2 regions of the Caballeronia sp. HLA56 genome follow, and region 1 is predicted to be linked to the other one. Evidence: predicted binding sites of a transcription regulator. Region 1 holds the regulator's gene; the other holds the start of a gene.
The links. The regulator FliA, encoded in region 1, starts transcription of late flagellar genes. The targets are predictions, from matches to a motif close to CTAAAGTTTNNNNNNNNNNNGCCGNTA.
Positions count from the first base shown of each region.

Region 1 (8,725 bases):
CGTTCGAGCGCATCGTCGATATGCTGGAGCTGCAGCATGCCGAACGCCGAATTGACCTCGCTCATCTTGCCGTTGATGCCAGGCGCCACGACCGTGGTTTCGTCGACGAAACCGAAGTTCTTCAGCCGGTCGATGCGCAGCTTGGTCTTCGCATCAGGGCTGATGACCGCGCCGCCTTCGAAGGTGTTGAAGACCTTGGTCGCATGGAAGCTGAGCACGGACAGGTCGCCCGCACGCAGAATGCTGCCCGCTTCAGTGCGTACGCCGAACGCGTGCGCGGCATCGTAGATGACTTTAAGGTTGTACATGTCGGCGATGCGCTGGATCGCTTCGACATCGCACGGATGGCCATAGCAATGTACGGGCAGGATGGCCGTGGTTTCCTTCGTGATGGCCGCTTCGATTTTCGCGGGATCGAGATTCAGCGTGACCGGATCGACATCCACGAAAACAGGCTTGATGCCGTTCCACAGCAACGAGTGCGCAGTCGCGACGAACGAATAAGGCGTCGTGATCACTTCACCGGTGATGCGCAGCGCCTGCAGCGCGGTAACGAGCGCGAGCGTGCCGTTGCTGAAGAGCGAGAGATGCGGCACATCAAGGTACTTGCAAAGCGCCTGTTCGAGTTGCTGATGGAACGGGCCACCGTTTGTCAGCACCTTGCTTTCCCAGATCTGCTCCAGATACGGCAGAAACTGCTCCAGAGGCGGCAGATGCGGCTGGGTGACGTAGATGCGTTCATGCTGCTGCAGGGCGAGGACGGCTTGGTGGGGCAGGCTGGCATTCATGATGGCGCTCGTAAATTCGTGGTCTCGTGGTCTTGTGTCGGATGCGCGCCTGTCCAGTTGGCCGGCGTCTCGAATGCCGACGCGGTCAGACGAGTTTGCAAATTATGTTGCGCGAGACCGGCCGTTAAAGCGCCGAATTAATGCCCAAACATCCACCTGTTCGCGTGAATGAACCAGCAGCTTTCAAACGAAACTTCATGCTCGGGCAAACCGGGTCATTCAAGTCGGCCACGGCGCCATCAAGCCGCCGAATCAGGCAAGTGTAAGCACAAAGAAACGCAGGGTTCCGCCACATGAACATGGCCAGCATTCCCCCTTCGCGCAAGGGTCATCCGTACTACATCATGGCCCCGGCTTATCGGGAAACCTCGGCGGGTATCGTCGTCATGCACACGCTTTGCGACGTGCTAAATCGCGACGGTTATGAGGCGTATATTGCCGGCACGCCAGTGGTGAACCCAGCATTCGACACCCCGCTTCTCACGCCGGAAGTGCAGACCTTGCACCGGGCGCAGGGTCGCACGCCCATTGCGATCTACCCGGAAGTCGTGTCCGGCAATCCGCTCAATGCCGAAGTGTGCGTGCGCTACATCCTCAACCGCATCGGCTTCATCAACGGCAAGCCGCTCAACGAGGGCAAAGACGACCTGTTCTTTTACTACTCGGAGAATTTTCTCGGCGACGCGAAGAAAAGCGACGTCGATTTTCTGTTTCTCCCGGTGCTCGATACGGAGTTGTTCAGACCCGACCCGACGCGCAAAAAGGACAAGACCTTTGTCTTCCAATATCGTTATCCGCTGGACAAGATCGACTTTTCGCTACTTCCAGCCGGAACCGAATTGCTTTCGATGGCGAATCCAGTAACGCTGCCCGAACTGGCCAAGAAGCTTCAGGGCGGGCGCGTGTTGTACTCGTACGAGCTTTCGTCCGTCTGCCCTGAAGCGATGATGTGCGGCTGCCCGGTCATCTTCCTGCCCGACGGCGGCCTGAAGGAAGTGCCCGATCAGTTCGCGTTCGGCGCAAATGGCTCTGCGATGGCCACCGAAAAGAACGGCTTCGCACGGGCCGTTGCCACCGTGGACACGGTTTATCCAACCGTGCTTGCCATGAGCCGTGTGTTCCGAGCCCAGCTTCCCGTGTTCCTGGAGAAGACTCAGCATGCGGCACGCAAAGCGAACCTGCGTCGAGACGCCGCGTCCGTGGCACCATCGTCGCACGCGTCGGCAATGCAGCCGCCCAGGCCGCGTATCGCGGTGCTGACGATGGAGCCCGTTGCGCATCGCGCGACCACCGTGCGCGTCGCCAAACCGTTCGAATTGCTGGCCGATCAGTGGGAACTCAGCTGGCCGGTTCAGGACAACGCAGGCGTGCTCGGCCCCTTCAACATGCTTCTGATGCAGCGACGTTTTCCGATCTCGATTCCGCAGCAACAGCTAGATCAATTGTTCTCGACGGGCAAGCCGGTCGTCTACGAGACGGACGAACTTATGCATGATCTTCCCGCCGATCATCCCTTGCACTTCCTAAGCCGGCAGACCGCGCAGAAGACCGAGTACGTCATGCGCCGCGCCAGTGCACTCGTCGTGTCGACGCCCGCACTCGCGCATGCGCTGCGGGCGTACAACGCCAATATTCATGTGCTGCCGACGAGCGTCGACTTCGACCGCTTCTACAGTCCGGTACGTACGCATGGTGGCAAGGTACGTATTGGCCTAATGGGTTCGGCCATGAAGCCGTGCAATTTTGCCTTGATCGAACCGGCGCTGAATGAGATTCGCGCGCGCTTTGCAGGCGTTGTGCAGTTCGTCTTCGTCGGCGCGCTGCCGCCCGATGACTGGATGGGCCACGAAGACGTCACCATGACGGGCACGTCCGCGACGTACGCCGCGCATGCCGTGGCGTTACAGCAGCTCGAACTCGATCTCGCGCTCATGCCGCTGGCGGCATCGGCAACTATAGATGGCGCACCACGCATGGAGTGGCTGGAATACTCGGCGGCGGGCGTGGCGACGGTCGGCAGCGATCATTCCGCCTACAACGAACTGGTGACAAACCGCTGCTCGGGGTTGTGCGTAGAGGCGGAATCGACCGAGAGCTGGATCGATGCAATCGCGCGTCTCATCGACAATCCCGCACAACGACGCGGATTGGCCCGCACCGCGCAGGCTATCGTGTACAAGAGCGGTTCGGTGCAGTCCCAACTGTCGCGCTATCACGAGGTTTTTCTGCGCTGCCTGGGTCTCAATCCGGGCAAGACCTCCGTCACCGCGCCGGAACGGATTCCAGCCGTGTTGATCCTTGACGCGCAGGGCGACGCGCAAAAGGTTCAGCACAGCCTGAAGCTACATGCGAACAGCCCGCACAAGGATCATATGGTCGTCGTGCTGACTACACAGCAAGGCGCTCTGCCCGAATGGGGCGACGATCTGCGTTATCTGCACGCAACGGCGAGTGAATTCTGCGGCGCCATGGAGCAGATTTGCGGGCACGACGAATTTGACTGGAAGGTGGTCACCGAAGCAGGCGTCGCGCTGCTCTAAGGTTCATGGCGGGAGCGTGGCGCAATACGCACGTTCCCGCTTTTTCCGCGTGTTAGATGGTCCCCCACCCAAACCCCATTCCCGCCAACCATCTCCGATACGCCACCGACATCCGGTCGCACTTCTGATGCAACTCCGCATCGAGCGCGAGCGGCAGCAGCTTCGGCCATTGCGACTCCACGATCGGCGTGTCCTGCAGCAGAATCTCCATGTTGAAGTCGTACAGCTCCTCGTCGCTGTGCGAAGTCTCGTCTTCGTGAATGGAAACGAGCCACGCGCGGGTCTCGGTCTGCGTCACGGGCGACGCCACCAGCATGATATGCAGTGCGCCCATTACCCCCGACGCCATCTTCGTGAGCTTCGCAACCAGCGGCCGCTTCACGCGATAAACGTAATCCATCATCGCGCCGCCCTGCCCCGGCAATCCCGCCGGCTGCCAGAAACGGCACTGGCGCGCTTCGAGTCCGTCTGCGCTTTCCACGACTTCATAGTCCGGCACTTCGGTATGCGCATCCTCGCCGAGAATGCCCACGTGCACGAACGAAAAATGCGCCATGTCCAGGAAGTTTTCGACGACACGCGGCGCGGACGACTTCACCGTCTGCGGCGCAAGGTTGATGCGCCGTCCGCCCGGAATCGCGGCTTCGGGAAAGAAATCGAGCGCGTGCGCGGGCTCGCCGAAGCACATCCACACGACGCCGTATTTCTCCTCGGCGACGAACGCGGTGGCGCACGCGCGTTTCGAAGGCCGAAGCGACGGATTCGACGGAATCAGCACGCACTGACCAAGCGTGTCGTAGCGCCAGCCGTGATACGGACACACGAGCTGATCGTTCGTCACCGTGCCCAGCGACAGTTGCGCGCCGCGATGCGGACAGTAGTCACGCCAGACATGCGCCACGCCTTCGGCATCGCGCCATACGACGATGCGCTCATCCGCCACGATGAACGCTCGCGTCGAACCCGCCGGCACGTCATCGCCATTACAGACCGCCAGCCATTCGCCAGCGAGAGAAAAGTCGTCGCTCATAGCACTGAAGCATCCGCAGAAAACGCCGTTAATCATCTGTCCGAGATGCGTTCTTACACGATTCACAGCAGCTTGGCAAAACGTTGCAAAATACCAGTCGTCGGAGACGAACATCGCGACGGGGCCGCAATAAGACAAAAGCGCGACAGCAAAGACACGCGCAAAAGACCATAACAGCAAGAAATCACCACCAGGGGTTCAGTATGGAGCAGGCGCATCAACCGGCACGCCGGGCCTATGCCTTCGCATGGTCCGGCAACCGGAATCCCGAACGCGAGCAAGCCATGCTGCGTATCGGGATGGGAGCGGCAGTTCTGCTGGCTTATGCGGTGTATGCGTGGCGGCACCCTTCGGCCAACGCGTCGCTGATCACGCGGTTGATCGCGCTCTACGTGTCCTACGGTGCAATCACACTATTGCTCGTCAGCCGGATGATGGCGCTGTCCAACGTCCGGCTCGTCATCACCACTATCCTCGATCAGGCGTTGCTCGGCGCCATGCTCTTTCTCTGCGGCACGCTCGCCTTGCCGCTGCTGTGGGTGGTGTTCTGGTTTCTGATCGGCTCGGGATGCCGCTACGGCAAGCGCACGCTCGCCATTTCGTGCGCAATGGCGCTCGTCGCGATCGTCGCGCTGGCGTTGTGGCAACCGTGGTGGGTGGCAAACCGCGCCGCCGCGCTCGGGCTCGCGCTGAGCGTGCTGGGCGCGTCGGTGTATCTGAGTGTGCTGGTCGACAGGCTTGGCAGCGCGAATCGCGTGCTGGCGCGGCAGGCATCGACAGACCCGCTCACGGGCCTCTATAACCGTTACGCGCTCGAACAAACCGTGAATCGCGCGATGTCCGCGCCCGAAGCCGCCGACGCGAATACCAGCGCACTGCTACTGATCGACCTCGACGGCTTCAAGGGCGTGAACGATACCTACGGTCACGCGGTCGGCGACGTGCTGTTGCAGTCGTTCGCGCAATTGCTTGCACGGCGCATGCGCAAGACCGACACCATCGCGCGGCTGGGCGGCGACGAGTTCGTCGTGCTCGCGCGCAACATGCGCGATCGCAGCGCGGTGCTCACGCTCACCGATGGCATCCATTCGGCGCTCGCCGACCTCACGCTGGTGCAGGAGCGGCCAGTGAGCGTATCGGCGAGTATCGGCGCCTGCTTGCTGTCGAGCGCGGCAGAAGCGCATGACGCCGATATCACCGCCGTGCTGAGAGCCGCGGATCGCGCGATGTATCGCGCAAAGAGTCTCGGCGAAGGCAAGACGGTGTTCGCCGAGGCGCGCGACTTCGAGATGCATTGAGCCCATCCGCGCGCATTCGAGCGCCTTTGCAAAGGCAAAAGCAAAAAGCGCGCGGCCCCGGTTCGGGGCTTCGCGCGCCTCTACAACTCGGAACTCAGGCCTCGACGCTAGTCCACGACTGTTCCCGCAGCTTCGCACGCAAACGCGCCACGGCCTGGCTATGCAACTGGCACACGCGCGACTCGCTCACTTCCATCACCGCGCCGATTTCGCGCAGGTTGAGGCCCTTCTCGTAGTACAAGCTCATGAGCAGCTTCTCGCGCTCCGGCAACTTGTCGATGGCTTCGATCAGCGCGCCGCGCAGACTGTCGTCCAGAAGCGCCGACAGCGGGTCCGAACGATCGACGCAGTAACGGTCGAGGAACGGCTCGTCGTCCGCCGAGCGGTCGAAGTCTTCGTAATAGATCAACTGGCTGCCGTGCAAGTCCTGCAGCATCGACTGATACTCGTCGAGCGGCATCTTCATGTGCTCGGCGACTTCGGTCTCGCTGGCCGAACGGCCAAGGTTCTGTTCCACCTTGTGTACCGCCGACTCCACTTCGCGCGATGTCTTGCGCATGCTGCGTGGCAACCAGTCGTTGGCGCGCAACTCGTCGAGCATGGCGCCGCGAATACGCTGACTTGCGTAGGTTTCGAACTGGGCGCCCTGATCTTCCTTGTAGCGGCTAGCCGCATCGAGGAGGCCAATCATGCCGGCCTGAATCAGATCGTCGAGATCGACGCTCGCCGGCATTTTGGCGACGAGCTGGAGTCCGAGGCGGCGAACGAGCGGCGCATATTTCGTAAGCACGTCGGACTGCGAGAGTTTGCCTTGGGCGTTATACATCCTGTTCACCTTTCAATATCACATCGACGCCGTGCTGCTCATTGCATGATCGGAAAACGCCGCCGCTCGGTGCGCCGCTTTCCGTCCGCTTTCACCAGACTCGCCAACCGGAATGTGCGCGTCGTACTGGCTCGCTTCGTCGCCGCGCGAAAACGGCGCGGGACGCATCGGCCAGTGCAGCAGCTCGGCTGCGATGTAGCGGTAGTCGCGCGCCGCGGCCGTAGCCGGAAACGCTTCCACCGCACACCGAGAGAGCTCCCTCGCCCGAGCGACGCGCGCATCCTCGGACACATACCCTGCCTGCACGAGCGACACGGCCAAATAACGGCTCGCGACACCCGAGAGGTTGTCGAACGCGACCGCTGCATCGGCTGCGTCCTGCACGTGATTCATCAGCACGCGGAACTGGCCGATCGCGTGGGCGTAGTGCAAGCGCTTCATGCACGCATACGCCTCGGTGATCGCCGACGCGGCTACCCGCGTCACTATCAGAAAGTCATGCGCCTGCGCCGCGAGCGACGAGAGCGCGCCATTACGATCGAGTTGCGCATCGATCAGCACGATATCTGCGGGGCCGTCGAGCAGCGCGCGTGCTTGCGCTGCGTCGTGGCTGATACGTTCATCGCGCGGTGCGGCGATCAGCGAAAAACCCATCGGCGTGCGCACCGCGACATCCTGCAATTCGCGACGGCCGGACATCACCGCCGAGAGCGCGCCCGCGCCATCCACACCCGCCATGCGGCTGACCGAGCCCGCGTTATGCCGCTCGTCGATGACGAGCACATCCTTGCCATGCACGGACAACGCCGCGCCGAGGTTCACTACCGCCGACGTGCAACCGATGCCCGCCGGTCCGCCCACTACAGCCACCACGCGAGAACTGGCGCGCGTCAGCAGCCTTCTCAGGCCTTCAGCCTGATCGAGCACGAACTTATCCAAAATGGACTCCATGCAGTTCGGTCGTGGCGCGTGCGGACAGTGCGGACAGAAGCGCCGGCACATCGTCGTCTTGCGGCACGAAAGGCGAGCCATCGCGCGGAATGCAGAACGCGCTCTTGATGAGGAAACGCTTGGTTGCGACGTACAAGTTCTCCGGCACCTTCTGACCGGTCGATACGTAATGCACCGGCAGCTTGTAGCGGATGACCGTATCGAGCACGCTGCCGAGGTTGGTCGCCTCGTCGAGCTTGGTCAGAATGCAGCCCGCGAGCGGCGGCTGGTCCGGCGCACTCTTGTAGGCCTGCACGACTTCGTTGAGCGTGTCGCCGTGGCTCGTGGCGTTCAGCAGCAACAAGCGTTGCACCGGCTGACCCGTGCCGCACAGCATCGCGATCTGGTCGGAGACCGTGCGATCGCGCTGGCTCATGCCGATCGTGTCGATCAGCACGATATGTTTGTTGCGCAGTTCGGAGAGCGCGAGTTGCAGGTCGGCGCCGTCCTTTACCGCGTGCACCGAGACGCCGAGAATCTTGCCGAAGATGCGCAGTTGTTCATGCGCGCCGATCCGGTAGCTGTCCGTCGTCAGGAGCGCGACCTTGCTGGCGCCGAAGCGCATCACGCAGCGCGCCGCGAGCTTTGCCGTGGTCGTCGTCTTGCCGACGCCCGTCGGGCCCATCAGCGCGAACACGCCGCCGCGTTCCATCAACGCGTCTTCGCTCGGCATCACCGGCAGATTCGATTCGAGAACTTGCTGCACCCATTCGAGCGCGTTTTCCACGTTCTCCATCGACGGCATGTTGTCGATCACCATGCGCACGAGTTGCGCGGAGAAACCGGCGGCGAAGAGGCGCTTGGTCAAGGCCGAGTTGGTCGGGTTGCGGCGCTGGCGGTCGCCCCACAGCAAACCCGAGAAGTGCTCTTCCATCATCTCGCGCATCGACGAGAGTTCGTTCATCACCGTTTCGTTGACGACTTGCTCCATGCGCGTGCGGATGGCTTCGGTCACGACGGCTGCGGCATTGGCCGGCAAGCCTTCGAAATTGCCCGATGCGGCCGGCGCTTCGTCGGCGGGTTGCGGTGCTGCGTTGATCTTCTGTGCGGCGCGGCGTGCGGCGACTTGCGCGGCTTCACGCGCCCAGTCGGGCGTTTCGATCTTTGCGTGCGCTTGCGCGGCGGGTGCGGCAGGCGCGGCGGCAACCGGTTGCGCGGCGGCTTGTGCACGCGGCGCTTGCTGGCGCGGTGCGTCGGCTGCCTTGACCGATACCGGCACGCCCATGCCGCGTGCAATTGCGGCAGACGGCGTC
Region 1 covers NZ_BAAHOB010000005.1:558,776-567,500, reverse strand. The annotation lists gene ACYQ47_RS22020 (DegT/DnrJ/EryC1/StrS family aminotransferase) at 1-788, opposite strand, end outside; gene ACYQ47_RS22015 (glycosyltransferase) at 1,082-3,328, shown strand; gene ACYQ47_RS22010 (Rieske 2Fe-2S domain-containing protein) at 3,381-4,358, opposite strand; gene ACYQ47_RS22005 (GGDEF domain-containing protein) at 4,562-5,656, shown strand; gene ACYQ47_RS22000 (RNA polymerase sigma factor FliA) at 5,751-6,482, opposite strand; gene ACYQ47_RS21995 (MinD/ParA family ATP-binding protein) at 6,501-7,421, opposite strand; gene flhF (flagellar biosynthesis protein FlhF) at 7,414-8,725, opposite strand, start outside.

Region 2 (8,725 bases), 380 kb from region 1:
CGTTCGCATGCGTTCGATGCCCGCGAACAGACGCCCGATTTCGTTCGTGCTGTCGGTATGCGCCGACTTCGTGAGATCGCCGCGCGAGATGCGGTCGAAGTGATCGACGGCGTCGTTGATCGGCTGCACGATAAGGCCGCGCAACGCGATGCGCGTCCCGATGAGAATGAGCACCGACAACGCGAGCAGCGCGCCGATGGTCAGGCTAAGCGTCGAGATGTGCGACGCCGTGTTCGAGCGCGATTCTTCCGCGTGCTTCTGCTGGAACGCCACCGCCGCGACTACCGCCTGATCGAAGGACACGAACATCGGGCTGATCTTCGTATCCGCGATGGCGTGATACGCGGCCATGTCGTTCGCGCGGATCGCGGTGAATTCCGGCTCGACGCCCGTCTTCACGAGCGTGTCGTGCTGCGCCACGAGCTCATCGAGCGTGGTCTTCGGCAGCATCGGCTTATGGGTGTCGAGATAGAGCTTCCAGTTCTCGTTGCTCTTGTCGAGCAGATACTGGCCGCGGTCCAGCGCTTTCTTCGCTTCCGCGTCGTTGCCCGCTTCGGCGAGCGAACGCACGCGGTCGAGCGTGATGCGCGAGCGCAGCAGATACGACGAGGTCTCCGCGAGCGCGCGCATCGCGACCATGTCTTCCTGCGCGAGCGACGTGAGCGAATGGCTCGCCGAGTTCAGGCCGACGAGCGACAGCGCGCCGATCACGGCCGCGCAACTGACGAATAGCAGTCCGACGAGCGTGAGCATCGTGCGGATCGACAACTTCTTGAACATGTCTTTCTTCCCTGAGCCCGCGCTTCGGTACACGAACGCGGTTGTTTTAAGCGGCAACCGAGTCGATCAATTCCATCTCGCGGCTCGTCATGAGCTTCTCGATGTCCATCAGAATCAGCATGCGGCCATCCACGGTGCCTAAGCCCGTCAGATATTCGGAGGTCAGCGTCGCGCCGAATTCGGGCGCGGGCATCACTTGCTCTTGGGTGAGCGTGAGGACGTCCGAGACGCCGTCGACCACCATGCCGACCACGCGATGCGCGACGTTCAGAATGATCACGACCGTCTGGTTGTCGTACTCGACGCGACCCAGATTGAACTTGATGCGCATGTCCACGATCGGCACGATGATGCCGCGCAGATTGATCACGCCCTTGATGAACGAAGGCGCATTGGCAATGCGCGTCACGTTGTCGTAACCGCGAATCTCCTGCACCTTCAGGATGTCGATGCCGTACTCTTCGGCGCCGAGCGTGAACACCAGAAACTCTTGTCCGGCGGCTTCCGCGTGTTGCGCGTCGCGACGCGAAGACGTCGCTGAATGGATGTTTTGAATGTCTGCCACGGTAACTCCTTCGATGCGGGTGTTAATGAGCGTGCGCGCTGTGCTGCACACGCGATTCGCGGTTGAGCGCGGCCACGTCGACGATCAGCGCGACGCTGCCATCGCCCAGAATGGTCGCGGCTGAAATGCCGTGCACCTTGCGATAATTGGTTTCGAGATTCTTCACGACCACTTGCTGCTGGCCGACGAGTTCGTCGATCAGCATGGCGAAGCGCCGGCCTTCGGTCTGCATGATGGTGACGATGCCTTGCGTGGGCTCGGTGCGCGCGTTCTCCACGTCGAACACGGCATGCAGCGCCACGAGCGGCAGATACTCACCGCGCACGCGCACCACGCGCTCGCCGTTGGCGACCGTGTAGATGTCTTCGGCCACCGGCTGAAGCGACTCCATCACGAAGTTGAGCGGCAGAATGAAGATCTCGCTGCCGACCTTCACCGACATGCCGTCGAGAATCGCGAGCGTGAGCGGCAGCACGATCTTGGTGGTCGTGCCCGCGCCTTCACGCGACTTGATTTCGACGTGGCCGCCCATCGACTGGATGTTGCGCTTGACCACGTCCATGCCCACGCCGCGGCCGGAAATGTCCGTCACCTGTTCGGCGGTCGAGAAGCCCGGCATGAAGATGAGCTGCCACACTTCCTCGTCGCTCATCGACTCGGAAACCTGCATGCCCTGCTTCTGCGCCTTCGCGAGAATCTTGTCGCGGCGCAGGCCCGCGCCGTCGTCGCTGACTTCGATCACGATGTTGCCGCCGTGATGCGCCGCCGACAACACGAGCTGGCCGGTCGTCGACTTGCCCGCCGCGCGACGCGCTTCCACGGTTTCGATGCCGTGATCGAGCGAGTTGCGCACGAGGTGCGTGAGCGGATCGATGATGCGTTCGATCAGGCTCTTGTCCAGTTCGGTCGCCTGACCGAACGTGACGAGTTCCACGTCCTTGCCGAGCTTGCCCGCGATATCGCGCACGAGCCGGGGGAAGCGGCTGAATACGTAATCCATCGGCATCATGCGGATGGACATGACGGCTTCTTGCAGATCGCGCGCGTTGCGCTCGAGCTGCGCCATGCCGTTGAAAAGACGGTCGTGCAATGCAGGATCGAACGTGCTCGTCGTTTCCGCGAGCATCGCCTGCGTGATGACCAGTTCGCCCACCAGGTTGATGAGCTGATCGACCTTCTCCACGCCGACGCGAATCGAGCTGCCTTCCGCCGATGCGGCCGCTGCCGGACGCGCCTTTTTATCGGCATCGTTCGTATTGGCGTTGGCCGGTTTCTGTGACGGTTGGGCGGCAGTCTCCGGGACCGCCGCCGTCGCCGCTTGTTGTTTTTGTTGCGCCGTGGATGCAGACGCGTCGAGCGCCTGCGATGCGTCCGGCTGTTGCTGTAGCGCGTGATGCGCCGCCGTTGCCGGCGGTACTTCGACGGATGCGGCCGGCGACTGCGCCGACTGATCCGCCGCATTGCCACGGCCGATTCCGATCTGCGATTCATCGATCACGAAGCAGCACACGGCCACGATGTCGTCGGCGCTCACGTCCGACTCGAGCCAAAGCACGAGTTCGGCGTCAGTCTTCTTTTCTCCGACGATACTTCCCAGGTTACCCAGCTCCTCGGTCAAAGTCGCCAGGTCCTTCTCGCCCACCCCCCGTAGCGTAATTTTCAGGTGGGGTCCTGCTTCCGCTGCCGATGCTGCCGCAGCGGTTCCTGCAATCGGTGCGCCGTCCGTGACTTCGAACGCGCCGTCCCACGTGCCGTCGTCCTCGATCGCTTCCGCAGCCTGCGCGATGACATGCGCGGGCGGAGCGTTCGGGCCTTCGTAGGCGGGTTCGTGTTGTTGCGCCTTCTCGATGACGGCGGCGGCTTCTTCTATCACCGGTGCCGCCGGCGCTTCCGGGTCTTCGTGCTTCAGACGCTCGAGCTTCGCGCAGATCGCCGCGGCCGCAGCCGCATCCGGCTCGGCGCTCGCGCGATACGCGGCGAGCTGGTCCGAGAGCACGTCCTTCGTCGCGAGGAAGGTATCGATCATGTCGCGGCGCAGAACGAGTTCGTTGTTGCGCGCGCGGTCCAGAAGCGATTCGAGGATGTGCGTCGTTTCCGTGAGCGCCGTGAAGCCGAAGGTCGCCGCGCCGCCCTTGATCGAATGCGCCGCGCGAAAGATCGCCGCGAGGTCTTCCGGATCGGGATTCGCAATGTCCAGAACGAGCAGCAGCTGCTCCATCTGCGCGAGCAGTTCGTCTGCTTCGTCGAAGAAGGTCTGATAGAACTGGGTAATGTCGAGTGTCATGCTTGAGTCACCGCAGAAATGCTGTTCAGTCGCGTTATTCGGTCGAGGTTTGCTTCGTCTTGCTCAGTGCTGCTCTTCGGGTTCCGACAGTGCAGCCACCAACTCGGTCAAGAGCTCGGGATCGAGCGGCTTCTGAATCCAGCCGGTCGCTCCCGCCGCGCGCGCCGCGTCCTTGAACGCTTCGCTGTCCTCGGTCGTCAGCACGAGCACCGGCGTTGCCTGGTAGGCGTGATTCACCCGCAACTCCGCGATCAAATCGAGCCCGCTCTTGCCGGGCATGTGCTGGTCCGTCAGGACGAGATCGAAACGCTCGGCGAGGGCCCATTCGAGCCCTTCGTTGCCGTCCGACGCGACGGTCACTTCGTAGCCCGCCGTCGTCAGCGTGGCGGAGAGAATCTGCCGCATGGCGGCGGAATCGTCGATTGCCAGAATGTTCTTGATCATGTGTGTCTCTTGCGGTCTTGCCGGGTTGACGGCTAAAACGTGTGGAGTCTTGAGAGTCTTTCGCGCGGATTTCGCTTTTATTGCGGTCGCGCTTGGAATACGGGCGCGAGTTTGTCCAGCACGGGAGCCGCGCCCGCCGCGTTGTCGAATGTCGCGGGCGGCGCGCCGTCGTCGCGCAACATGGCGCTCTCCGCGCGCCGGTTGAGCACGATGATGCTGATGCGCCGGTTTTCCGGGTCCATCGCGTCCTTGCGATTCAGGTTCTGCGTCGATGCAAGCCCGAGCACGCGCAGCACCTTCGCTTCGTCCATGCCGCCGTAGATCAGCTCGCGCCGCGACGCGTTCGCGCGGTCCGCCGATAGTTCCCAGTTGCTGTAGCCCTTGTCGCCGCCGGCGTACTTCACGGCATCCGTATGTCCTTGCACGACTATTCGATTGGGCACGTCGTTCAGCGTCTTGCCTATCTCGCGCAAAATGTCGCGCATGTACGGCTGCACGGAGTCGCTGGAGAGCGCGAACATGGGCCGCTTCTGGGTATCGACAATCTCGATGCGCAAGCCCTGCTGGGTCGAATCGATGCGTATCTGCTGCCTGAACTGGCGCAAGGTCGGGTTGGCCTCGACGGCCGACATGAGCTTCACCTGGAGGTCGTGCAGGCGCTCTTGCTCGCGGCGTTCGATCTCGCCTTCGGCTTGTCTCAACGCGGCTTCATCGGGTCTTGCCGACGAACGCACCGCGAACGGCGTATTGCCTTCGGTGGTGCGCACCGTGCCGGGCTCGGGACTCGACAGATCGCGCCCGCCGCCCATGATGATGCTGGAGTCCATGCCGACGGTCTTGCCGCCGACCATCGCGGCCTTGAGCGGCGTGTTGAAGTATTCGGCGATACCGCGTCGTTGCACCGGCGAAGTCGAACTCAGAAGCCACATGAGCAGGAAGAACGCCATCATCGCGGTCATGAAGTCCGCGTAGGCAAGCTTCCACGCGCCGCCGTGATGTCCCTTGCGGCCCGCGACGATACGCTTGATGAAAATTGGCCGGTCTTTGTCGGGTGAGCTCATGGCGTCGTTCCTCGCTTCACTTCGCGCGGACCCGGCGCACGTGTTCTTCCAGTTCGGAGAACGACGGGCGCTCGGTCGAGAACAGCACCTTGCGGCCGAACTCCACCGAGATGGCGGGCGCATAGCCGTTCAGACTCGCAAGGATCGTCACCTTGATGCACTGAAACATCTTGGTCTGCTCGGCCACGCGCTGCTCCGCCACGCCCGCGAGCGGGCCGATGAAGCCATACGAAAGCAGAATGCCGAGGAAGGTGCCGACGAGCGCCTGCGCGATCATCTCGCCGAGAATCGCGGGCGGCTGATCGGCGGAAGCCATCGTGTGCACGACGCCCATGACGGCCGCGACGATACCGAACGCGGGCATGGCGTCGCCCACTTTGTGCAGCGCTTGTGCGGGCGCTTCGCCTTCGGCGTGATGCGTCTCGATTTCCTCGTCCATGAGGCTTTCGATCTCGAACGCGTTCATGTTGCCGCCGACCATCAGCCGCAGATAATCCGTCAGGAATTCGACGATGTGCTCGTCCGCGAGAATCTTCGGGTACTGACCGAAGATCGGGCTTTTATGGGGATCGTCGATATCGCTTTCGAGGGTGAGCGTGCCTTCCTTGCGCGCCTTGGCGAGCAGGACGTAGAGCAGGCCCATCAGTTCCATGTACACATCCTTGTTGTACTTGGAGCCCTTGAACAGCGTGGGAATGACGCGCAGCGTCGACTTGATCGTCTTGATGCCGTTACCGAGGATGAATGCGCCGACACCCGCGCCCGCGATCATCAAGATTTCGACCGGTTGCACGAGCGCGCCAAGGTGGCCGCCTTCGAGCGCGTAACCGCCGAATACGGACAGCAATGTCACGAGCGTTCCAACGAAAATCAGCACAGTCGAGTCCTCAAGGTAGTTGCGGGATGACCGCCGTTATGTGGGTTTACGGCACGGCAAGGGAAAACTTTGGTGCATGACCGGGAGGTGAGGCAAACGCTAAAACCCGCGTGGCATGGGGCTCTGACGACATGCGGCGCAATGGCGCATGGCGCGCGGGGACGCTACGGTGCGAATGCCTTTTCGTGCGCGCAACGGCGGCGTATAGCTCTTCGCGATACGCCAGTTGTTCGTGGTAGAAGGCGAGTTGACCGCGAGACGTGCGTCGATCTGCCAGCGAGGCGGCTCACTGGGATGAATGGCCTGTCATGGGCCGCAGACGTATGCCGACCAACTTACGAGGTGTTGGCACGGCGGCCGCTCGTCTGATCGGTTCGTGCCGGCTGCGCGCCGTTGCGTTCGGTCAGCGCTGTGAGCGCGCAACGCAAACGCCGCCGTGATCAGCTCGAATCAACGCGCAGATCAGCCGGCTTCTATCGCCAATGCATCCGCGAGGAGGGTCGCGTCCGGCGCTGCGCTTTTGTCCTTTTCGTCGAGTGACGAAAGGATGGCGTGATCGTCGAAGCGAAAGCGGCACAGCAAATGGCTCGACGACGCCACCCTCACCGCCTGCGCGGGCGAAAGCGAAGCCAGTAACTGCGCCACGTCGTCCGAAAGCGCCAGCCGAGCCATGGCCGAAGCGCGGTCCGCAACCAATAGCTGCTGCGCCAGAAGCAAGTACGCGAGATTAAGCTCGCGAATCTCCGCGAGCGTGGTGGTTGTGCTGGCCGTCATCTTTTCCCCGAATCGATACCCGGCTCGTCAGGCCGTGCGGGAAACGTTTGCTCGGATCGCTCTGGATTGCGGCGATTCGGCCCCGCTCATGGTGTGGATTCGATTGTCGATGAGGCTTCGAGCGCGCGCCAATCGGATAAATCGACCGATTTATCGACGGAAAAGCCCGCGACGTCGTGTAAGAAAAATTCCTACGCGAAATAGTTGAACCGCTGTTTGAGCGAATCGGGAGCACCAAACTCAACTATCGGCAGGTTTTCATCCGACTTGAAATGCCCCGCGCACGAATCGCTCCGTGCCATGTGCAGAACCGGCCCATATGCCTTAGGCCCGATCCGTGCTACTTCAATGCCTCGCGGCAATGCCCTGCGTGCGTCGAATTCGTCTACGTCATTGATATCGATGCACTTTTTGACTTCGTAACAGCCGTTGTTTCGTGCTGTAACAAGGTTAAGCGTTTGAAAAATGAAGTGTAATGCCGCGCTCGATCCCGATAATGAGCAGTAAGGGATAACCCGGTTGAACAGTTTCTTGTCCGGGCCAGTCTCGGGCGGCGTCTTCTACACGAACGCGGCCCGCCCGAACGGCATGCGTCGAGCGCTCGACCGGAGCGTGACTGCAATGCCTTAAATAACAGGAGAGTCACGTTATGCGAATCGCACAAATTGCACCGTTGCACGAAGCAGTTCCCCCGAAGTTTTACGGCGGCACCGAGCGCGTCGTGTCGTATCTGACCGACGCACTCGTCGACCTCGGCCACGATGTAACTCTGTTCGCCAGCGGCGATTCGCAAACCAAGGCGACTCTCGATGCGGCCTGGCCGCGCGCGCTGCGCCTCGACCCGACCGTGCGCGACGCGCTCGCGCCGCACATGCTCCTGCTCGAAACCGTCCGCCGCCGCGCGCATGAATTCGACGTGCTGCACTTCCACCTCGACTACATGCCGTTCCCGCTGTTCACGCAGATGGACACGCCTTTCGTGACGACGCTGCACGGCCGTCTCGACCTGCCTGAACTCCAGCCGATCTTCAACACGTTCACGAAGGCGAACGTGATCTCGATCTCGGACAATCAACGCACGCCGCTGCCGCAAGCCAACTGGCTAAACACGGTCTATCACGGTCTGCCGGAAGATTTGCTCACGCCGCAGCCGCACAAGAAGCCGGAATACCTGGCGTTCCTCGGCCGTATCTGCCCGGAAAAGCGCGCCGATCTGGCCATCAAGATCGCGGCGCAAAGCGGTCTGCCACTGAAGATCGCCGCGAAAGTGGACAAGGTCGACCAGGAATATTTCAAGTCGACCATCGAGCCGCTCTTGTCGCAGGCGCATGTCGAGTTCATCGGCGAGATCAATGAAGCGCAGAAGCCGGAATTCTTGTCGGGCGCAAAGGCGCTGCTATTCCCGATCGACTGGAACGAGCCGTTTGGCCTCGTGATGATCGAAGCGATGGCATGCGGCACGCCGGTGATCGCGTTCAATCGCGGCTCGGTGCCGGAAGTGATCGATCATGGCGTGACCGGCTTTATCTGCGAAGACGTGCAAGGCGCAGTGGGCGCGCTGCATCGGATAGATGAGCTATCGCGCACGGAAATCCGCGCGCAGTTCGAGCGTCGTTTCAGCGCGAAGACCATGGCGCAAAATTACGTCGATAGCTACACGGCCATGCTTCAGGCGGCCAAGCGTCCGGTGCTTCGTCAGGTCGCAGTGGGCTAATACGCGGCGCGCCAGACCTTAGGTATCGTTTAAAAAACCGCCCGACAACGGGCGGTTTTTCATTTTGTGAGCCCAATTCAACCCGCTAAGGATATTCCGAAGATTCTGCCGTTATCGCGTGAATTGACTGCAAATCAACCATTTTTGACAGTTTTGCCAAAGAATCGCGCTTAAACTCCGCTGCGCAAGAGGAGTTGAGCTTTCTTGCATTTTGTCAACGGTTGTT
Region 2 covers NZ_BAAHOB010000005.1:176,590-185,314, forward strand. The annotation lists gene ACYQ47_RS20285 (methyl-accepting chemotaxis protein) at 1-780, opposite strand, end outside; gene cheW (chemotaxis protein CheW) at 827-1,345, opposite strand; gene cheA (chemotaxis protein CheA) at 1,368-3,629, opposite strand; gene ACYQ47_RS20300 (response regulator) at 3,693-4,073, opposite strand; gene motB (flagellar motor protein MotB) at 4,151-5,134, opposite strand; gene motA (flagellar motor stator protein MotA) at 5,151-6,011, opposite strand; gene flhD (flagellar transcriptional regulator FlhD) at 6,474-6,785, opposite strand; gene ACYQ47_RS20320 (glycosyltransferase family 4 protein) at 7,435-8,499, shown strand.
Region 2: motA (flagellar motor stator protein MotA) is a predicted target of FliA. The motif match lies at 6,058-6,084, and genes of this name have one in related genera.